Regions from separate parts of the Paenibacillus sp. V4I7 genome, predicted to be linked through region 2. Evidence: riboswitches for the same ligand, from Rfam matches in the RefSeq annotation. Region 2 holds a riboswitch; each other region holds the start of a gene.
The links. Region 2 has a riboswitch for cyclic di-GMP ahead of QFZ80_RS18980 (putative motility protein). Riboswitches for the same ligand answer to the same signal wherever they lie in the genome.
Positions count from the first base shown of each region.

Region 1: it holds a riboswitch for cyclic di-GMP, as region 2 does, so the genes downstream of both, QFZ80_RS33720 (PilZ domain-containing protein) here and QFZ80_RS18980 (putative motility protein) in region 2, are expected to answer to the same signal.
Region 3: it holds a riboswitch for cyclic di-GMP, as region 2 does, so the genes downstream of both, QFZ80_RS34265 (OmpL47-type beta-barrel domain-containing protein) here and QFZ80_RS18980 (putative motility protein) in region 2, are expected to answer to the same signal.
Region 4: it holds a riboswitch for cyclic di-GMP, as region 2 does, so the genes downstream of both, QFZ80_RS29925 (glycosyltransferase family 2 protein) here and QFZ80_RS18980 (putative motility protein) in region 2, are expected to answer to the same signal.

Region 1 is NZ_JAUSZD010000002.1:7,207,927-7,213,682, forward strand. Features, by position in the region: gene ychF (redox-regulated ATPase YchF) at 1-782, opposite strand, end outside; gene QFZ80_RS33720 (PilZ domain-containing protein) at 861-1,595, opposite strand; cyclic di-GMP riboswitch class I at 1,699-1,785, opposite strand; gene tadA (tRNA adenosine(34) deaminase TadA) at 2,065-2,502, shown strand; gene QFZ80_RS39230 (DUF1697 domain-containing protein) at 2,641-2,721, opposite strand; tRNA gene QFZ80_RS33730 (tRNA-Arg) at 2,889-2,962, shown strand; gene QFZ80_RS33735 (stalk domain-containing protein) at 3,067-3,903, opposite strand; gene QFZ80_RS33740 (MFS transporter) at 4,181-5,389, shown strand; gene QFZ80_RS33745 (sigma-70 family RNA polymerase sigma factor) at 5,522-5,756, shown strand, end outside.
Region 2 is NZ_JAUSZD010000002.1:3,836,790-3,842,545, reverse strand. Features, by position in the region: gene carB (carbamoyl-phosphate synthase large subunit) at 1-2,002, shown strand, start outside; gene pyrF (orotidine-5'-phosphate decarboxylase) at 2,057-2,746, shown strand; gene pyrE (orotate phosphoribosyltransferase) at 2,787-3,434, shown strand; cyclic di-GMP riboswitch class I at 3,509-3,595, shown strand; gene QFZ80_RS18980 (putative motility protein) at 3,610-3,816, shown strand; gene QFZ80_RS18975 (LysR family transcriptional regulator) at 3,879-4,751, opposite strand; gene dapA (4-hydroxy-tetrahydrodipicolinate synthase) at 4,875-5,756, shown strand.
Region 3 is NZ_JAUSZD010000002.1:7,310,340-7,316,095, reverse strand. Features, by position in the region: gene QFZ80_RS34265 (OmpL47-type beta-barrel domain-containing protein) at 1-1,935, opposite strand, end outside; cyclic di-GMP riboswitch class I at 2,030-2,121, opposite strand; gene QFZ80_RS34260 (hypothetical protein) at 2,475-2,933, opposite strand; gene QFZ80_RS34255 (hypothetical protein) at 2,968-3,414, opposite strand; gene QFZ80_RS34250 (ParM/StbA family protein) at 3,411-4,607, opposite strand; gene QFZ80_RS34245 (DUF779 domain-containing protein) at 5,017-5,382, opposite strand; gene adh (aldehyde dehydrogenase) at 5,395-5,756, opposite strand, start outside.
Region 4 is NZ_JAUSZD010000002.1:6,366,530-6,372,285, reverse strand. Features, by position in the region: gene QFZ80_RS29950 (type II secretion system F family protein) at 1-64, shown strand, start outside; gene QFZ80_RS29945 (hypothetical protein) at 129-851, opposite strand; gene QFZ80_RS29940 (hypothetical protein) at 817-1,302, opposite strand; gene QFZ80_RS29935 (hypothetical protein) at 1,299-2,795, opposite strand; gene QFZ80_RS29930 (class I SAM-dependent methyltransferase) at 2,822-3,562, opposite strand; gene QFZ80_RS29925 (glycosyltransferase family 2 protein) at 3,563-4,546, opposite strand; cyclic di-GMP riboswitch class I at 4,629-4,719, opposite strand; gene eutL (ethanolamine utilization microcompartment protein EutL) at 5,085-5,741, shown strand.

The sequences.
Region 1 (5,756 bases), 3.4 Mb from region 2:
TCTTCGAGGAACATCGCTTTTTCTTCTTCTTCCAACTCGGCGATTTCGGATTCAACCTTCGCACTGATCGATACCACTTCGTTGTTTTCGCTCTCAGCAAATTCTTTCACAATTTTAACAAAAGGATTTTCGTCTGCTGTTGCTACTTCATCTTCACTCACGTTTGCCGCATAAAGCACGGGTTTCATGGTCAATAAATGAAGATCGCGCACGAGAAGTTTCTCATCTTCGCTGAGATCCAAACTGCGTGCCGGTTTATCTGCATAAAGCGCTTCTTTAATACGCTCCAAACACTCCACTTCAGCAACAACCTTTTTGTCGCCGCCCTTGAGGTTTTTGCGCGAACGCTCAATCTTCTTCTCTACCGACTCAATATCTGCCAAAATTAATTCAAGGTTAATCGTTTCGATATCCCCGATCGGATCCACTTTACCGGAAACGTGGGTAATATTATCATCTTCAAAACAACGAACAACATGTACAATGGCATCCACTTCACGAATGTGTGCCAAAAATTTATTTCCAAGCCCTTCACCTTTGCTCGCGCCCTTTACCAAACCGGCAATATCAACGAATTCAAAGGCTGTCGGGACAATGCTCTTAGGCACAACGATCTCTACCAGCTTCTGCAATCTCTCGTCTGGTACTTCAACTACCCCAACATTCGGATCGATCGTACAAAACGGATAATTCGCAGATTCTGCCCCCGCCTGTGTAATTGCATTAAACAATGTCGATTTTCCTACGTTCGGTAGACCGACGATACCTGCTTTCAAAGCCATTGTAGTTACAACTCCTTAATTTTCGAAAATCATCCTTCTTATTATATAGCACTTGGAACGCAAAAAAAAGCCTGAAGGCTATTGATTCGCCGCAGACTTTTTTTCCGTTGCTCTTTTAAATTGCGCTTCCCGCTTCTGTACGAAGTAAGTTTCGATCTGATTCGTAAGGATAAAACCCCTTAAGGCATTGGTTTTCTCCTGTGGAATGTCGATATAACTTGCCCCGTAGTAGAAACCATTTTCAACCTTTTCTTTTCTTACAATTTCCATCGAACAAGGCATCGTAAAGCCCAAATCCAGTTCAACTTCGAGCTGTGAATGCTTTTGAACGATCTTATCAATCATAGAATTATCATTCATGGTAAATCCTAAGCCATTAATGGATATATTTTTAATTGAAATGCCAAGTGGATTTTCAAATTGATGTTTATTTCTTTTATTCATATCCTGAAGTCCGAATAAGAGACCTGTATGTTTCACATCCACACGTGGAAACTCCCGTTTTTCTGCGAATTTTTTACGATTTTCTGGTGGATTAATGACAATGACGGAGCCGAATTCTTTGGCAACAACGGTTGTATTCATCACAAACAAGCCGGATTTGGTATAAACCGTCATTTTCGCTTTATCCCCAAGTTGAAAGACATCGTATTCCGGTAATTCCACCTCAATAATGTCTCCAAGTGCATAGGTTAGTACGCCAGTGGCTACGAAATCGTCCTTTCCCAACATAGCCTTACTATCGATTAGAACATCAGCGTCATATCCCTCCTTGCTTCCGTAATATTTCATAACGTTATACCCGTTGGCCATTATAATTAATACCTCTCCTTTTACTCAAGTTATTCCCTATATAAAAATAAACTGCCCCTTTATGTAGGAGCAGCCTATTACCTTAATCAAGAAAGCATCGATTTTCGGTAACCAGGCTGCCATAGTTCCAAAGAACCGTAGACCCTCAGCTTTGCGTCCTTGCTTTTCAACAAGTTTGCCATTTTCGAACCTTGCTATTTATTTCTACCTATTCTCGCTCTATATGGTCTAAAAGACCTACTAATATCTATCATTATACCTAGCACAGTTGCTATTATCAACAAAATTCCTTGCATAGCTGTTCTTTTTGTTGTATGTAATGTAGAAAGATTAAATATCCACAGCTTTTCAAGTTATCCACAAACCTATCCACAGGTTGTTAACAACGGAATGAATGTTCGATTGTTATGCACATGTGGATAAAAATATATTAGCGAGGTGTCCCCCTGTGGATGAACATATCCCCTGGATGAAAGAAGCGATTCAAGAGGCTCTCAAAGCCGAAGCCATCCTAGAAGTACCGATTGGAGCGGTCGTGGTCCATCAAGGTCAAATCATTGGCCGAGGCTACAATTTGCGTGAAACAACCCTAGATCCTCTCGCTCATGCCGAAATGATCGCCATTAAACAAGCGAGCGAACATCTGCAAGCCTGGCGGCTTTTGGATTGCCAGCTCTACGTCACCCTAGAGCCTTGTCCGATGTGTGCGGGTGCGATTGTCCAATCGCGGATTCCTCAGGTTATCTACGGAACCATTGATCCGAAGGCTGGCTGCGCCGGAACGCTCATGAATTTGCTGCAGGAGGACCGGTTCAATCACCGTGTCGATGTCGTTAGTGGCGTCTTGCAAGAAGAGTGTTCGACGATGCTGACCCAATTTTTCCGTAAATTACGCGGTAAAGCTTAGAAGTTCCTGCATCTAATTCTGCGTCGCCGCTGCCAACTCAGCCAGTTTATTTATCGTACGCAAAATGACGGAAGGTGAAACACCTACGGCTTTGCTGATCTTCTGCTCGATACGCTGGCGCAGCGGTTCCTCCTCCTCCTACGACACAAACAAGACATTACCGGTTTGCAAATACGTTTGCACCTGAGCAAGTCCCGCTGCATCCAGTGTCTTTTTCAATCCGCCATCTTGATTTTGTTCTTTCCTCTACGTTAATAATTAAAGGAAATTAAATTTAATCCCTAACCTATTCTTCATTCAAATGAACATTCCTTGTCCCAAAGAAAAACCACCCTATTCAAAAGGTTGCGCCACGAAAGGCTTCGTGCTATCATAATTCTTACCTTGCGCCCGTAGCTCAGCAGGATAGAGCAACAGTTTCCTAAACTGTAGGCCGGATGTTCGAATCATCTCGGGCGCGTATACTTTCAAAAATCAAAGAAAACGCCAGGTAACGGTTATTAGCCGCTGACCTGGCGTTTATTGTTTTTTAGAAAATACACTGCCTTTAAATTGGATCTATTGTTAGGGGCAATGATTACTTTTTAAAGCTGCATTCATACTTTCTTTAAATTTGTTGATATATTGCTCAAACCCTTTGGAGTCCGAACTGCCGTTTCCGTTGTATGACTCTGCTGCATCTTGCATCTGTTTTGCGTAATTGGTCATAATTTCCCGACAAATAGGTCCTGAAACAGGTAATGTAGAAGTTGGTGTTGGTGTAGGGACCACTGGTAGCTTATTGGGAGTCGACATGTCTGTTGTATCGTTTATCTGCTGGAATCTCCACTTTTTTATATAATCAAACTCTGGTGTTTTGTTCTTGAGAAATTCCTCCGCATCCGTTCGATTTATTGCAATAAAACTCATGACTCTATTATTATGTATGGTACTTACAATCAGCATATCAGCGGGTGAATTGGCAACAAATCTAGATAGAAAGATGATATTATCGTTATTTTTATTTGAATCATTGGATAGTTCTAGATCTATTTTCATATATGGACCATGCTCATTGTAAATAAGTTGAACATTCTTGGCACTATGTTCTTTGGCTTTCGTGTTAAATGACTGAATGCTATTGGCGTAGTCTTTTGTAGGATTAGGGAAAGTAAGGTCAACGTTATATTTCTCAGAATCCCACGTTACAGAGGCACCGGTTTGTTTCAATAGATAAAGTGGCACTAGGGTACGACCATCACGTAAAGTAGCTGGCACATCTTCTACATGAAGCTCTTTTCCTCCAAACAAAACGTTAACGATTGGATCACCATTAAACTCACCGTGAATACTTGAAGCATTTACTACGCCAGCAAAGCAAAGAAACAAAAGAACGGTTGCAATCATTTTCTTTTTTGTCATATACATTAATCCCCTTTTTTTTATATCTACTAGTCGGTACAAACGGTCAGTCAACAGCTGCTTTCAATTTACAAGACGCACCTGTTTCCATCAATCATCCATTTTTGTTAGAGAAATCATGAGGCACGGTAAGGAATATCCAGCCGATTTCCGCTCGTTGTCTTATTTTGCAAACATCCAGTCATAGCCTTGCCGCAATCGATGTTCTATAATAAACGATAGATTTGTTAGTCCTCATTTCAAACCAAGAATTAATTCGAAAGGAGCTTCCACTTCGATGACAAGCATCAAAGCTCCATCCTCCTATCGCATTCCGCTCTTCTGTATCGTCACACTTCTCTTCTGGATGTCGATGTATACGAGCGTTCCCATTATGGCGCCTTACGTAGAATTCCTTGGCGGGAACCACCAGTTGGCCGGATGGATTGTCGGTATGTACGGGATCTCCCAAATGCTGCTGCGAATTCCCGTAGGTATCATGTCAGACCGATTTCATAAGAGGAGGCTATTTATTACCTTTGGCCTGCTATTTACGGCTATAACCGGTTTAGGACTATGGATCACTCATGATTTCACATGGATCCTTATTCTCCGAGCACTGGCAGGCGCAGCCGCGGCAACCTGGGTTGATTTTACCGTATTATTTACGAGTTACTATAAGCATGAAGATTCAACGAAAGCGATCGGAACGATCTCCTTCTTCAATTCACTTGGGCAGGTTCTAGGAATTCTTGCGGCTGGATGGGCGGCAGATTCCTTCGGCTGGGAGGCTGTCTTCATTTTGGGAGCTGTGCTAGGCTTGATGGGTATGATTGGATCACTTTTCCTTGTAGAAAAAGTTGAGCTCGATGCGCCTAAAATTACGATGCGCGGTATCGGTGACGTTGCGACTGACCGTACGCTGCTGTTCGTGTCCTTACTCGCTATCTTGTCGCAAGTCCTCATATTCGCAACGGTTTTCGGATTTACGCCCGTTTATGCAATCGAACTTGGTGCTGATAAATTCTCCTTGTCGATGCTCTCGTTATTTGCCAACATACCGGTAGCGCTAGCTTCCTTATTTGGCGGGCGGCGATGGGCTGTCCGGTACGGGGAAAAGCGCATGATTGTATGGGGTTTTATTCTTATGGGGATATTTACGTTTACGATTCCTTTTACGCATCACCTTTGGGTGCTGATGGTTACACAGGCTTTTGCAGGCTTTGGTCGCGGACTTTCTTTTACGGTACTCATGGGGATGAGTATTAAACATATGCCAGCGGATAAGCGGGCGACGGCAATGGGGTTTTTCCAAGCCATTTATGGACTCGGCATGTTCATTGGTCCCGTTCTTATGGGCATAATCGGAGATTGGTTCTCTCTGGATCAGGGATTTATTGTGCTGGGTGTACTTGGCGTATTGAGCGCACTTCTGTCTCATTGGTTCGTACGAAGTGCGCCTCCTAAACATCAAGTCAAACCTAGCAGTTCTACTGCAGCACTTTAACATGGGGAACGGATCTTGAAGATTCGTTCTTTTTCTTTTTGAAAGCGTGCAGGGGTACTGAAGGTAACCTTCGTCTATTCATGCGGAGAGGAGGAGAAGCATATTCAGGAACAAGCACTCGTAAAGCGCATATTGAATGGCGATGAGGCAGCATTCCGTGAGCTTGTAACAACATATCGTCACCATTTGTTCCAAACGATCTATGCCATTGTACGTCATGCTAAGGATGCCGAAGATTTATCACAGGATGTTTGGACCCGGATTTATTTCTCCCTCCCTCAGTATCAAATGAAGGGTCTGAAAACTTGGATGACTCGCATCGCGGTGAACCGGGCTATCGATTTCAAACGATCGGCCAGCAGGCGTA
Region 2 (5,756 bases):
CGTACATCGTTTGTTCCTGAAAGAAACAGATTTAATAGATCAAGAAACATTGGAATTACGCCTGCAAAAACCCGACGATGAGCGCTTGTTCTTATTAGCAGAAGCTTACCGTAGAGGCTATACAGTGGAACAATTGCAAAAAATGACGAATATTGACTGGTGGTTCTTGAACAAACTGGATGGCCTGATTAAATACGAGAAAGAAATTGCGGCAAGCGAACTCACGAACGAGCTGCTATTCGAAACGAAACGTAAAGGCTTTACAGACCGTGCGATTGCTGAGATTCGTACTTTGGCTGGATGCTCGACATTCACCAAAGAAGCTGAAGTCAGAACTCACCGTTTACAACAAAATATTAAGCCGGTTTACAAAATGGTAGATACTTGCGCAGCGGAATTCGAAGCTTCAACGCCATACTACTATTCGACTTATGAGCAAGAAGATGAAGTTACGGAAACAACGAAAGAAAAGGTTGTGGTGCTTGGTTCCGGTCCGATTCGTATCGGTCAAGGGATTGAGTTCGATTACTCCACAGTTCATGCGGTTTGGGCGATCCAAGCGGCAGGTTACGAAGCGGTTATTATCAACAATAACCCAGAAACGGTGTCAACGGATTTCAATACGTCCGATCGCTTGTACTTCGAGCCTCTGTTCTTTGAAGATGTAATGAACGTCATCGAGCGTGAAAACCCAATTGGGGTTATCGTTCAATTTGGTGGTCAAACAGCGATTAACTTGGCTGCACCTTTACACAAAGCTGGTGTACGCATTCTCGGTTCTGATTTGGAAAGTATCGATACAGCGGAAGATCGTAAGAAATTCGAAGCCTTACTTAGCAAGCTCTCGATTGCTCAACCACCAGGCGGCACCGTTACATCGGTTGACCAAGCTGTGGGTACAGCTGCGAAATTCGGTTATCCGGTTATCGTTCGTCCATCTTACGTCCTAGGTGGACGCGCTATGGAAATCGTCTACTCCGATGAAGAATTGTTAAGCTACATGGAATATGCTGTGAAAATCAACCCAGAGCATCCGGTCCTGATCGACCGCTACATGCTTGGTAAAGAGGTAGAGGTTGATGCGATCTGCGATAGAGAAACGGTTCTAATCCCAGGGATTATGGAACACGTTGAACGCGCAGGGGTTCACTCCGGTGACTCCATCGCGGTTTATCCACCGCAATCCGTCTCGGACGAGATTAAACAACAAATTATCGACATTACGACGAAAATCGGCCTTGAGCTGAACGTAGTTGGTCTGGTTAACATCCAGTTCGTTATTCATAACGATCAAGTGTATGTGATCGAGGTAAACCCGCGTTCTTCCAGAACCGTGCCTTTCTTGAGCAAAGTAACGAACATCCCGATGGCTAACGTGGCTACACGCGTCATTATGGGACAAAAGCTGGCTGATATGGGCTACCAAGGCGGTTTATGGCCGGAAGACAAGTACGTATCGGTTAAAGTGCCAGTGTTTTCCTTCGCGAAGCTGCGCCGTGTAGATACGACGCTCGGACCTGAAATGAAATCGACGGGTGAGGTTATGGGGCGCGATATCAATTTTGCCAAAGCACTCTACAAAGGCTTAATTGGAGCGGGCATGAAAATTCCTGCAGCAGGATCTGTCGTTGTAACAGTAGCTGACAAAGATAAAGATGAAGCGATTGAAATCTTAAAAGGCTTCTATCGCCTTGGATATAAAATCATTGCAACAGGCGGAACGGCAACAGCGATCGAACAAGCTGGTCTTCCGGTGACGACCGTTCACAAGCTGAGCGAAGGTTCGCCTAACATTCTTGATCTCATCCGCAGCGGTGATGCACAGTTCGTTGTGAACACACTGACGAAAGGTAAAGAGCCAGAGCGTGATGGTTTCCGCATTCGTCGTGAAGCTGTAGAGAACGGTGTAGTTTGTATGACATCACTTGATACAGTAAGAGCGCTTGTTAATATGCTTGAAACGATCAACTTCTCCTCACGAGCAATGCCAATTCATGTCTAAAGGAGAGTGACGAATTTGAGTACGTTAACTCGCACAGATGTTACTGGACGCATTATGGTCGCTTTGGATTATGCTAACGCAGAAGGTGCTGAAGGGCTGCTAAAGCAGCTCGAAGGCATCCCGTGTTACGTGAAGGTGGGCATGCAACTGTTCTATGCTGCGGGTCCCGGCTTCGTCGCGAGTCTGAAAGATCGCGGCTACAAGGTGTTCCTCGATGTGAAGATGCATGACATTCCGAACACAGTCAAAGGCGGCGCGGAAAGCGTGACGCGCCTTGGGGTTGACGTGTTCAATGTCCATGCTGCCGGAGGCAAGCAGATGATGGAAGCCGCCTTGGAGGGTGTCGACAAGGGGTTAGTAACTGGAGCTGTACGTCCGATCGTGATCGGCGTGACGCAGTTGACCAGCACCAGCGTGCAGGTGCTGAATGATGAGATCGGCCTGACCGGTACGGTTGAGCAGGCCGTCATTCGCTATGCCCGCTTGGCGCATGCTGCGGGGCTGCAGGGTGTTGTCGCGTCACCGCTAGAGGTGACAGCGATTAAGGCGGCGTGTGGTGACGGGTTCGTCACCGTGACGCCAGGCATTCGCCCGGCTGGAGCCGACGTGGGTGACCAGTCGCGCATCATGACGCCGGCTGAGGCGTTCGCGCAGGGGACGGATTACGTCGTGATCGGTCGACCGATCACAGGCGCAGCGGATCCAAGAGCAGCAATTGAAGCGATTATCGATTCAATCGTGTAGCATGCTTTTGTCTAACAACGGAAGGAACGGTGGTAGGAACATGAGTCAACTCGAAACAATCGCGCAGCATATTGCAGCGTCATTATTAGATATCGAAGCAGTAGCACTTCGACCGCAGCAGCCTTTTACGTGGACTTCTGGCCTCAAGTCGCCAATCTATTGTGACAATCGTCTGACAATGTCACACCCAGCTATTCGCGAAGCGATCGCTGACGGCTTCGCAGCTTTGATCCAAGAGAAATTTCCGGATGCTGAGGTTGTTGCTGGTACGGCAACAGCGGGGATTCCTCATGCCGCTTGGGTAGCTCAGAAGCTAGGTCTCCCGATGATCTACATTCGTGATAAAGCCAAAGGACATGGCAAAGAGAACTTGATTGAAGGCACTGTGAAACCAGGTCAAAAGGTGATCGTGATTGAGGATCTTATCTCTACGGGTGGCAGTTCTTTGAAAGCAGCTATTGCAGTCAAAGAAGCTGGCGCTGTAGCGCTGGGCGTGCTGGCGATTTTCTCCTATCAGCTAGATAAAGCAACAGATGCGTTCCAAGATGCTGATATGCCACTGTACACTCTTTCCAATTACTCCACACTGCTTGAAGTGGCTTTAGAGAAGGGGAAAATCAAACAAGAAGACATGGAATTACTTCGTTCTTGGAGATCAAATCCTGCTGCATTTGGTGTAGATCTGTAGCTACTTATAATGCGAAGATTGACGAATTGTGTAAGAATATCCTATACTGGATAAGTGCTAGGTACTGCCTAACATCTGCGAAATGGCAAATGACGCGAAAGCGACAGACGCAAAGCTATAGGGGCTTCTCGGTTACGGCCGCATGCTTGCCAGCTACCGAACGATGAGAGGAGAAGTGCTCGTAAATATCAATAGTGTTCTGACTGCAATTAGCGGTGGAGATGCATTGAAGCAAGCCGTTGGCATTCAGCTTTTAAGCAAAGTAAGTGATATGCAAGCAGCTTCATCTAGTACATTAATACAGGATTTTGCTAAATCCCAACAGCTGGTTACCGCTTCTGCGACACCGCATTTGGGTGGTAATCTCGACATCCGCATATAAGTTCATAACAGAAGAAGCTCTACCTTTACGAATAGGAGAGCTTCTTTTTTTATTTGCCGAGGTTATTCTTGAGTCAGTTGTTGAATGAATGTTTGCAAGGGCTGGGACATCCACTTTTTGGGGTGGAGCAGCAGTTGAAGATCCAGTTTTAAGTCCGAATGTGAAAAAGGAAGATGGGCAAGTTTCCCTTGTTCCAGTTCGTTCTGTACGGCAATTTGGGGCAGCAGGGCGATGCCAAGGCCATTCATGACGCAGTGCTTAATTGTTTCTAAATTACCGAGCTCAAATCCAATTTGAAGCGGGACAGCATGATCTTTTAGTAACTTTTCAAACATACCTCGATAGATGCAGCCCTCTTCAGTAACGATAAATTCGGCTTGTTGAAAATCAGTTAGCTGTATTTGTGCTCGCTTCGTTAGCGGATGCTCAAGCGGTGCTACCAAAACCAAAGGTTCTTCTCTGACTTTCGTGCATGCAAGTGCGGTGTCTGCCGGATAACGATCTAATATTAGCCCTATATCATAATCCCCTTCTCTTACTTTGGTAATAAGCGAAGCTTCACTGTCAGGGAAGAGCTGGATATTAAGACCAGGGTAAAGCTGTTTCAGTACATGTAAATAGGGCGGTAAATAGTAAGCTGCGAGTGAGTTAATCGTACCGATGGTCAGTGTTCCGCTAACCTCACTTGTTATCATTTCTTTGGATTGATCATAGAGGTCAAGCATTTGCAAGACCAGCTTTAACAAGCTTTCACCAGGTGCTGTTAATCGAAGCTGACGTCCATATCTTTCGAATAATGGTACGCCATACTCTCGTTCCAGCTTCTGAATTTGCATCGTAATACTGGATTGCGCATAGCCCAATTCTTCGGCAGCTCGTGTAAAGCTCTTTCTCCGTGCAACCTCCCGAAAGGTTCGGAAATAGGTTAAATCCATGGGAACCCCTCGCTTTAATATCAAAATTTTTGATGAGTCTTATCATTTATTATAGCTAACTGTGATTCAATGATCCATGCTAAAGTGAATGTACAAATGAATGAGGATTGGGAGATGATTGGGATGTTAAGAGAAAAAGACTTAAACGGGATCTATGTTCCCATTATTACGCCATTTGATGAGGAATACGAGGTGGATGCAGCCTCTTTCTATAATCTAGCTTACAATTTATTTCAAGATGAGGTAGACGGACTGGTCGTCAATGGAACGACAGGGGAATCGCCGACGATTACAAATGAGGAAATGGCGATCTTGTTCGCTACAGCACAAGCGGCTCGCGAGGCTGCGCAAGTAGATGTTCCGCTCATTGTAGGTACAGGAACGAATGTTACCTTGTCCACGGTGAAAAAGACGGAGGCTGCAGGGAAATTAGGGGCTGACGCCGTTTTAGTCGTTGTGCCTTACTATAATCGGCCGAGTCAACAAGGGATCATTGAACATTTTCGCCGGGCAGCCAGCGTTGGTGTCCCTGTTATTTTATATGAAGTACCGCATCGCACGGGTGTTACGTTGGAACTTGATACTGTGCGTACGATACTTGAACTCGATGGTGTCATAGGTATGAAGGACAGTACGCCGAACACCCGATTGGTGTCTGAGCTTACTCGTCTAGGCTCGAAACCCGTACTGTGTGGGGAGGACTCACTGCTTTTTGCGGCGCTTAGCTCCGGTGCTAAAGGGGTTATGAGTGCGTCAGCGAATGTAATGACTGAGCGGTTTGTTTCGTTCTATCGGCATTTTGTTGCAGGTCAACACGAAATGAGTAAGCAGCTATTCGATGAATTGCTGCCACTCATCCGATTACTTTTCGAAGAGCCTAATCCAGCACCTCTCAAATGGCTGCTTGAGCAGCAAGGTGTCATTGAATCCGGAACACTTCGCTTGCCGCTGCTTTCGGTGACAGAAGGCCTGCAGGAGAAGTTAGCCGATTATTTGCAAAAATGA
Region 3 (5,756 bases), 3.5 Mb from region 2:
ACCTTCAGCCGATTCTCCAAATCGTGTGGAATTCGAGTGAATTTCATACGTGTAATCTCCTGCTGCCAGGTTTGTATAGGTCACCGTCGTACCTGTCACCGTTGATTTCAATACTTTTTGACCACCCGAAACTTGGTACACTTTGTAGTTGGTTGCATTTGCGACAGCCGTCCAAGTTAATACGACATCTGTCACATTTTGAACCTTTGCAATCGGATTGCCCGGAGCTACCATGGTAACAGCATCTACCGTAAATGATACCTGGCTCCCTGCTACGGATTCCCCATATCGATCGCTATAGGAATGAACCTCGTACAGGTAAACACCAGCCGGCATATTGGCATAGGTCACGGTCGTTCCGGTTACTGTACTTTTAAATACCTTTGTACCATCTACGATTTGATACACTTTATACGCCGTAGCATTAGGTGCAACCGTCCATGTAAGTACAATGTCATTTACATTCTGGAATTTGTATGCGAAATTCCCCGGAGCAGCCATGGCTACTTCCCCAACGGTTAAGGCAGTTTGGGTTCCTTCGGCAGACTCACCAAAACGGGTGCTAACAGAATGAACCTCGTATACATAGTCACCCGCAGGCATATTGATGTAGGTAACCGTCGTGCCTGTTACCGTACTTTTCAGTACTTTCTCGTCACCGATAACTTGATAGATTTTATAGGAGGTAGCATTAGATGCAACTGTCCAAGTCAGAACGATATCGGTCAAGTTTTGCAGTTTGGAAGTGAACGTTGCGGGAGGAGTCATCGTGACTCCTCCTATAGTCAAGGAAACTGTGCTACCGTCTGTTGACTCGCCAAACAAGTTGCTTAACGAATGAACCTCATATACATAATCGCCGGTTGGCATATTCGTAAATGTAACCGTCGTACCGGTAACTGTATTTTTTAACACTTTTTCTCCATCGATTACTTGATACACTTTGTAAGAGGTTGCGTTGATCGCTGCATTCCAAGTCAGTACCACGTCATTCACATTTTGAAGTTTAAAAGTCAGGTTGCTCGGCGGCACCATCATCCCTACGGTTAAGGAAACCGTGCTGCCCTCGACAGATTCTCCGAAACGGTCACTGAAAGAGTGAATGACATATGTATAATTTCCAGCGGGCAAATTCATGTAGGATACAGTTGTACCCGTTATTTGGCTGCTTTTTATAACTTTTTGATTATCAATAATTTGATAGACATTATAACCAGTTGCATAAGCAGCAGCATTCCATTTCAATGTAACGTCATCGGTAGCCACCGTATACGTTAAACCATTTGGAGCCGTCATAGCCGGATATCCGACAGTAACTTCTACTGGCGTAGAGTTAGGAGATTCACCGTACAAAGTATGACTAGCTGTTACTGTATATGTATATATTCCCTCAGCGGTATTGTTGACTGTAAAAGTTCTTGCTGTCCCTGAATAGACTAATTTTCTTCCATCCTCTTGATTTTCATACAAATGATAGGTTTGTACATTAGGAGCTGTTCCCCAGTTCAAAACGATATTGTTACCATTTTGTAAGGTGTATGTTAAAGAGGTTGGAGCTGTCATATCGGGATAAACAATGTTAACATCCACCGGAGCACAAGGGCCAGATTCGCCTTCAGAACTTAAGGTGGATACAACATAACTGTAGGACCCCTCCGCCAGATTATTTATAGTAAGACTAGCTGTTGTTGTTGTCCCAACATTAATAAGCTGCCCATAGGTGATGCTGTATACAGTGTATCCTGTAGCTCCATACACCGGGCTCCACGTTAATTTCACATCATCTGGCGTTAGAAGTTGAGTAGCAAGATTGCTTGGAGGTAAGATAGTTCCGTTGTCTGTTGCTCCCCACGCATGTAATCCTGGAAAGATTAATTGAACAAATAAAAGCAGTGTGAGAACCATAGACATTTGTCTTGATTTCTTCATTGACATCTGACATTCCTTCCTTTCTTATAATAAGGATTAATGATCTCAAAAAAAAGAAAAGAACCTTATACAAGGTTCATAGAAAAACACTATGATTCCCTGTGGTAACCGGCTGCCATCCGCGTTTTTAATACGCGTTTCAGGCCCTTGGCTTTGCGTCTCACAGTTTCCTGCAATTTGCCCTTTTCACTTGAGATTTCGATATTTCCATCTCTGCCATAATACTATATTCCTAGTAATTTGAATAGGTAAATTTAACTATATAATCAAACCCCACATATATTCTAGTACTTTTGATCTTCTTAATTAGTTGAAAATCCAATGATTGTCCTATATTCATCAAAGTTTCATTGTAATTCGACAATATTTGAATGGATACCCCTTTATACATGATGTTGTATACAATATGAACATCGAGCCATTTAGAGTCTTTCAAACTTAAACAAATAGACCATGCTTCTACAAATGTAGATAGCATGGCCTATTTTAAGTCCCCTCAGACTTGCGGGTGATATACAAAAATTGATTCTTATGTCATCTATACCTTAGTTAGCAATTTTACTCCATACAGGGTACTCTTCCAAGTACCCATATTCGTACAATTCCTTAAGAGCCTTGCGTATGCTATGTTCATCCTCGCCCGATTCACTGGATAGTTCCACTAGATCGTCTAGGTTGATGTTCGGGTTCTCTTTGCAAAACGTAAGCAAGCCCTTAGCAGCCCACGAAAGTCGATCGTCTTGGAAATCTCCAACCATACGACGGAATATTTTATGCGAGACAATTCTCATCTCCACGAGTTGCTGCAAAGCCTTGGTCGCCTGCTTGAGACTCATGCGACCGAGCTTAGCGATATCAGATAATCCTGGCATATTCGATTCCGAAGAATAACATTTCAAGACGATAAAAGTCATTTGTGTATAAATATCCATGCCGGGATGGTGAAAAACTTCATCTGAAAGATTAAAATGACGCGCTGCGTCCTTAGCTTGTCCGTTGTCCATCTGATGTCCTCCTTTTCATTATCATGGAGTTCACCTACTCATTATTGTTGCCATGATCCGAGGGTTGTACTAGCTTTCCCGAATTATGCCGAGATTGCCGGAATATTTGCGCCAAGCTGAATTTTTTCTGATCATTGGCACTCAGGATCTCCTTCTTTGGCTGGTTGAAATCATCATTCGATTCATGAGAAGGTTCAATAGGCTCTGCCGAATCCATGTCACTATAGCTGTCTGCTAGAGAAACGGCATCATCCATGTCCGAGACCATTTCTTTCCCGGGAAATAATTCTACAACCGGTCGCTTACTCGATTGCTCTTCACGAACATATCTTGTCAAAATATCCATGATTCCTTGACTGAAAATACCTTCCATTTTCAACTGATTCAAATAGTCGATAACCTCAGACGGAGTATCTGACGGAATATAGAGGGTAACATCCTTACCGGAACGAACGTAAACGGTGGATCTCCGCTTTTTCAATCCGAACCGCTCCCGCTCTCAGATACTCCTTCAGAATCAGCACTAGCTGCCGCGGATTCGTCCGCATGTTTCAGCGCGTGGTCAAGCATAAGAAAGGTGCCTCGCACATTCCGGAATTGGCTGTGTTCCACGCTATCAAACTTAATGGGCAAGCCCAACTCAGCGTTTAGTTTCTCAATCCAAGGCTGCAAAACGACTGCTCCACCGCCGATAAACCAAAATTCGTTGGCGTAGCGAACATGCTTCCAAGAGTTGCGGGCGTATTTCAGCACTTTCTCCGCTAATATGCGCATGTGCCGGTTAATAAGGCTTGTCATGTCAAAAACAACCTTACCCTCCGCATAAATCTCATACTCTTTGTTGACCAGCATGAGGGTCAATTCCGCCGTGCTAGCGATCAATTCCTCGCCTTGCGAATTAACCTCGTTGCGAATGCTCTCTAAAGCATCATTGAGGTAGATCTTAGCGCCGGTAGAGTGCCGCTGATCCAGATCGAGACCGGGTTTGAAGAACGCGATATCCATGTCAACACCACCAACATCGGCAATGCCGAAGCCTTTATGGGATAGATGCGATTTGGAAGTGGCCTCAAGGTCGTAAACACCGGATACATCGTCTATGCTGATATCGGTAGGAAGCGAAAATTCCATTTCCACCGTTATCCCTTTAAATACGGGGGTCGTCCCGAATGTAACGGAATGTACGCCTCCTGTAATCTTATGAGCAAATTCCTCACGGAATTTCGTTATTTCACGAATCGGCAGACCTGTACCCAAGTTGACAGCGGCTTTAATCCGCTTTTTCCCCCGCCTAATGGCATCCTCATGTTTCTTGGCAATGGCATACGCCGCAGCCGTAAGGAGTGTCACCATTGTTTCGGGTCTCTGGGCCTTCTTTTGCACCGCTTTATCCCCTACAATTTCATGAATAATCCCTTCGTCACCGATCGCTAAGTTACCCACGTAAACATGTCGGTACTGATCGCTCTCTATCGAAGGCGATGTAATCTGTACGTCAAGAAAATCCAAGGGATCACCTTGTTCCATCAAAAGAAATCGTTCACCAAACGGTTGTGCTAGTACATTAGGAAAAATAAAGTTTTTGTCCAAATGGTCGTAAATCACTTTAACGTGACTGCTGCCATTATCAATAGACAGCGTGATGGTAGTGGTTAAGACTTCGTTCTTTGTCAAGTCTATTCCCCTCTCCTCAACCTTATTGTTTATATAAAGATTCGCGTAACAAGGCCCAATTGAGAGGGTGTTTGGAATAATTGGTATTTTTAGCTGCTAGTTGGAATGAACTTTAAAGTTTAAAGTTTAAGATTTGAACTTTAAGATTTAAGCTTTAAACTGTACGATTTAAACGTTAAGATTTAAACTTTAAAGTTTAGGATTTAAATGTAAAGTTTAAACTTGTTACAAAAGATACAACAATTCCAGCCAAAAGTAACTCTAATGCAGCCTTTCTGCGATTTGCGTCATGGTCATAGGCCAATATAGGAGGAGCCTTTCTTGTAAAAGGCTGCCTGCAGCACAAAAAAACCTGTTCCCTTCGTCAAGGAAAGAGAACAGGGTTATTAATCCTATCTTATAAAAAAGCTTAGAGACCCAACACACGCCGCTCCTCATCCGAGAACATCCTCGAGCGAGTCAGAAAACGTCGCCCTTCCGGCCCCTCAAGCGAGAACATCCCACCTCTGCCGGGCACCACGTCGATGATGAGCATCGTATTCTTCCAATAATCGTATTGCGACTTGCTCATATAGAAAGGGGCGCCGCCTATATCCCCCAGCCATACGTCGCTATCGCCGATAAGGAACTCCCCTTGCGCGTAGCACATCGGAGAGCTGCCATCGCAGCATCCGCCAGATTGATGGAACATGACAGGGCCATGTTTGGCCTTTACAATTTCGATTAGCTCTAGAGCGGCATCGGTAGCAACGACCTTGCTCACTTCTATCGTCATCGTACGGCTCTCTTAGAAGAAGCCCAGTGCGTCGGGGCTGTAACTGACGAGTAGATTTTTGGTTTGCTGGTAATGGGAGAGCATCATTTTGTGATTCTCGCGGCCAATGCCCGAGCTCTTATAGCCGCCGAAGGCAGCATGGGCAGGATACGCATGATAGCAATTCGTCCATACGCGGCCGGCTTGAATGCTGCGCCCCATCCGGTAGGCCGTGGTCATGTCGCGCGTCCAAACACCGGAGCCAAGACCATAGAGCGTGTCATTCGCGATCGCCAGCGCCTCTTCCTGATCCTTGAACGTCGTAACGGAAAGAACCGGTCCGAAAATCTCCTCTTGGAAGATTCTCATTTTGTTATGCCCCTTCAGAACTGTCG
Region 4 (5,756 bases), 2.5 Mb from region 2:
CCCGAGTTTGTTTATCGTTCTGCTTGGACCGGCGGTCATTCAGTTTATGACGACTTTTAAGTGAGTACATTAGCGTTACAGGCAGGCTCATCTATGGATGGGGCTGTTTTTTTACGTTTTGAATCGAGCTATGCAACAAACCCTTTAAAGCGTAGAGCTAAAAAGATATATAAGGTGAAAGAAATCCATATGAACAGGGTAGTATAGCCCACTAATTTCCAAACGATAAACGAGGAATGACCAGAGTTTCGATTTGAACGTTTCAAAAGTTGATCCAGATGCATCCCAATAAATATAAACAGGGGAAAGACGGTTAGAAAATAGCGCATAAATCCATGGGAAGCAATATGAATAGGCTGAATCAGAATGGAGGAGAGCGGCATCAAGATTAAACCAAACGTATAGATCACCTCGGACCAAACAATGGTTACCCCGCTCTGTTGTAGTCGAATTGTTGATACTAAATAAGTGATGAAAATCACAAGTAACAATATGTGTAATATAATAATAGGTTCAATCCGGCTTGTTTCTACAGACGTTATGATATCTTGATAGATGGGATAGAAGGGGATGGTCGAATAACGGCCATAATCAGGCGCCATTACTTTTAAAAACAACAACGGCTCTCCTTTTGTCAGCCAAAGATAAACCGGATAGCTGAAGAACATCAGACTGCTCATCAAGGCAAATACAAAATCTTTAACATCCAATTTTCTACGGATTAATCTCTCTACAAAAAAAGCCAGTGGAACCCATACCCCAACAATTCTGGAAAGAGCAGCTAGTCCTCCGATAAAATACGCTGCTCCCCTTTTTTCATTGTCCCAGAAGCGGAAAGCCGATAACGCCAAGAACCAGAAAGAAGCTTTCTGTATAAAAGGCGCTGAAAAAATAAGAAGATGGGAAAAAGACGAGGGCGGAGAGCGTTAAAAACCTTACTCTTGCGCCGAGCCCTCTCTTCTCCATGAGCGTATATAATAGCCAAAGCGAACTTATAAAAAAGAAGTTGGATAGAAGAAACCCGGCCCAATAAACGTCAATCGCGGTTACACTGGTGACTCCCCTGACAATAAGCGGATAAAGCGGAAAAAAGGCGGTTAACCGGTCTTCCGTATATCCTTCCACAGCGATTTGCGCATAATTATAGGAATCGTAGAGAATAAAATGATCTAAAATAGGGTTATCCAATTGTAGCTGATTATCAACATAATGAGTCTGATCAGGTTGGCCGATTGATAAAAACCCGAATATGATCAATCTGCTTACAACAAAAAGCAATAGAATGATCTTGAGTGCTTTCATTGATAGATCTTCCTCAGATCCCACACCTGACCAAAGCTGCCTGTAAAGTCCGGCTCATGTAATTGCTTCTTCACTTCATCCAGTTCAACTTCCGATAAGGAGTTTACTAATTTGTTGGAATCCGCAGTTGGAAGAATCAGAAAGTCAGGCCGGTCCGAATGAATGATATCCATTATATAACCGGATCGGAGGCCGTTTAGGGAACGCTCGAATGCGGTCCATTGGTGAACACCTTTGGTCGCTTCCAGAATAAACGGATCGAAACGTCCGTCCGCGAGCACATCTCCGCCCCTGAACATCACGTAACCGGAAGAGCCATAGTCAGAAAGGACCTTAGGCCGGTCGATAGTGTTATTCTTGTGAAGGATGTAAGTCATCTCTTCTACCGGATATTTCGTAACAGGCTGCTTATATGGCGTCAACAGAACGGTGGAAAAGTTGAGTAGTAACCCCAATACGATCAAGGGAAGCACTATTTTCAATCGTATATAGGGCTCCAAGCTCTTAAATACACGCAACCACTTATATGGATCAATGATAACAGCCAAGAAGTAAGGTAGAAACAGCACGAGGAACAGAAATTGTTTGTAGCTGGCTAGACCTAGGTACAGTATTCCAATAAAAAGCATGAGGCGGAACGGCCTTCCCTTAATGCTGTACACGCCGGAAAGCACAAATACAATCAAAGTGATAAAACTAATGTAATTGCTCGAAAAGGGAATGGGTTTCCACTCATCAATCATTTGAGTAAAAGGACTTTCACCTAAAGTCAAAAAGTAGGTTAAGCTCTGCAGCCCTCCGAAATTAGCAATCCCGCCAATTACGATGAAAATCAATGCGATAAGATCATATCGATTTAACTTCTTTTCCCATATTCTTTCGAATACTTGCATCATGAAAAACACCGCGATGACCGCCCATACGCCCGTATGCACGTTGGCTAAAATCAAGGATAAAATCCCAAGCATTCCTGCTTTTTTTACGGATGCATCCATGGCAAACCGTCTAAGCCATACGGCGAACCAAACAACAAGACCCGCAGAAATTATTTGTGGGCGAATTTTGAAGTAGGCTATATAAATGTAGAACGCGAACAAAGGTAGAACGACATACACCAAAAAAGGGTGCATCTTAGGAAGGCCCATCTCTTGTCTCGAGATCTCCATCAATCGATACAGCCCGACAGTTAATATGAAAACCGACAGCAGTGTGAAGATATGTACGCCATTCCACTCCCATAAGCTGTACAAGCCGCCGACGATCCACTGGAAACCGACTTCATGAGGTACATAAGACAGGTTCTCGCCGGCAAACGTATGGATCGCCTTATCAATGACTTTACCCTGCGTGATCATTTCCTTCCCGACTTCAATGTGCCAGAACGTATCGGGATCATTACGGGAAGAATGGACATCCATGAAAATGAATATGAACATAAAGATTGCAGCGTAGACGGCGAATACGACTCTTTGAAACAGCACTTTGTTATTCATAGTTGTGGCTCCCTTACCCTAGCTAGCTATACTTTTTGGCCAATCGCCATGATGGAGACTCCAAATGGCAATTTACCGTGTTTCAAAACATGTCTCTCACTGGACATAACATATGTAAGCAGCTTATTAATGAAAAACGAAGGCATAGATAGGTCATCCGATTTTTGCATAAAACCCAATTTCTTATGTAGGATTCTCACAAGTGCAATCACCGGAAAGAGCCAGGTATTGAAATAGCTTGCATGCTTCGGTTGAAGGTTGCAATGCTGCATTTTCCCAACCAGTTCGTGTAATCGATATCTTCTCTTATGATGATGAGACTCATCGTGATTGCTCCATAAGAAAGAGAAGGCAGGGACTGTGATGAGCAGACTCCCCCCCGGTTTTAATTTTCCAGTCAATGCGTTAAGCGCCCCTATATCATCTTCAATATGCTCGAGCACATCCAAGAGAACAATCAGATCGAAGGATTCATCAGCTAATGGAACCTGATCCGGCAAGCTGCCGATATAGACGGATTTCCCGCTTTTGGATCTTGCAATTTCAGCTGCATCATGTTCCATTTCGAGGCCAATGACCTCGCAGCCTAATCGAGACAACATAGCCAAGTTTCCGCCGGTTCCACAGCCTGCATCCAGGATTTTGGAGTGAGGTCCGATGGACCGTAATTGCGATTGTAAAACGGTCTCGATAATGCTGCGCCGGCTGACAAACCACCAGTGCTCTTGCTCCATACGATCCATTTTCCAGTAAATTGTTTGTTCCATTTATTTAACTCCCTCCAGCCGAGGCAGTTCTTTATTATCATCCAAGCCTATTATGCTTTGAGTGAAATACAAAGGACGCCGTTTCGATTCGTTGTAGATTCGCCCCAGATACTCTCCGATGATTCCCAGTGTCGTAAGCTGAACCCCTCCAAGAAAGAGGACCGCCACCATTAAGGAGGGATATCCGGGCACTGCGTTGCCGTGGAGTAGGGTAGTTATGAATAAATAGCAGGCAAAAAGAATAGCGAACAAGGAGATGGCAAAGCCCAAATAAGTCGCCGCTTGCAAAGGTAGGAAAGTGAAGGATGTGATGCCTTCAACGGCAAAATTCCACAACTTCCAATAGTTGAACTTGGTCTTACCGGCAAATCGGGGCTCTCTGCGATAAGAGATGCTTGTCTGATTGAAGCCTACCCAACTGAAGAGGCCCTTCATGAAACGGTGCTGCTCACGAAGTTCTTTCAAGGCGTTGACGACCTTTCTGGACATTAACCGAAAATCACCCGTATCCTGGGGAATAGAGATGGGTGTCAGCCTTCGGATGAACCTGTAAAACAGATGCGCTGTGAGCTTCTTCATTGAAGTTTCGCCATCCCGCTTGGAGCGGGTGGCATAGACCACTTCATAACCTTCTTCCCACTTGGCCAATAGTTCTGGAATAACCTCTGGAGGGTCCTGCAAATCCGCATCAATGGGAATCACAGCATCGCCACGGCAATTGTCGAGGCCTGCCGTTAAAGCGATTTCCTTCCCGAAGTTGCGGGATAGATCAATAATTTTGATACGGCGATCCTTCTCACGAAATCCATGAAGCTTGTCCAGCGTATCATCCTTGCTTCCGTCATTAATAAAAACCATTTCATAATCATAACCGGTCTGATTCATAATGCGCGTGACTCTAAAGTAAAATTCCATGATGTTGGCGCTTTCGTTATAAACAGGTACAATGATCGAAACAAGAAGTCCCTTCATCGTTTTTCTCATGCAACCAACCCCCACTTTTCATCCTATTATGGGCAAATAAAAAAGCCCCTTTCACCAAAAAGGGGCATAAAACTCCCGCAGCTTTGGTAACTGGCTGGCATAGTGCACGGATGTGCACGTTAGCCCCTGTAGCTTTGCGTCCCCGGCTTTCACCGGATTTGCCTTGTTCATGTTCGCGAAAGATTCTTTCAAAAATCGATATATAACCTTATCATACGACATGTCGGGTTCTGGCAATATCCGACAGAAGGATTATTATTCTAGCGGTGTTGCGGTATAAATGAACTAGCTCTGCCCGGAATTGATTAGAGATTTAGAACTATACCGAATCAGGTCGCCTATAGATTTCTATTAAAATGGATGGATCAGGAATAACGATTACATAAGCAAAATAGGTATAATTGTTGTACAACCCGCATATCCATAATCAAAAGCATAAATAGCAGGCAAAGGTGCCTTAGGTCCAAGAACGATACGTCGTTCTCTGCACCTGGGCACCTTTTTGTTTTCATTCATTCGGGGTGAAGAGGTGAAAGGAGTGAAACAACAACCAATTCGAGCCATTCCGCTCGCTGTTAGGATCATCCCTAATGTGGATGCCGGCTTGGCACTTCAGTTGGAATTGAAGCCGGGCATTCGCAGCCTCGGTCTGTTAACGTCCAGCATTGATGACGTGGGCTACACCGCTATCGATGAAGCAACGAAGCATGCAGTAGTCGAAGTGGTGTATGCTCGTTCATTTTATGCGGGATCAGGTCATGCTTCTGGACCGCTTTCAGGAGAATTTATTGGGATCATAGGCGGTGCATCGCCTGCCGAAGTGAGAAGCGGGTTAGATGCGGCTATCCAAGTGATGGAGACTGGAGCTTGTTTTTACGCCCTCAACGACGAGGGAACGCATGCTTACTATGCTCATGTTGTCTCCAGAACTGGTTCTTATCTGTCCAACTTAGCAGACATTCAAGAAGGAGAGCCTCTTGCTTATTTGATTGCTCCGCCACTCGAAGCCGTGTACGCACTCGATGCCGCACTGAAGGCGGCCGATGTGCGTATGTGCAAGTTTTATGGCCCTCCGACGGAGACGAACTTTGCGGGAGGATTACTAACAGGCAGTCAATCTGCTTGTACGGCAGCAGCAGAAGCGTTCGCAGAGGCTGTTCGAAGCATTGCTCGAGAGCCTAAGAAAATAGGGTAAAAAGAAGCGGGTGTT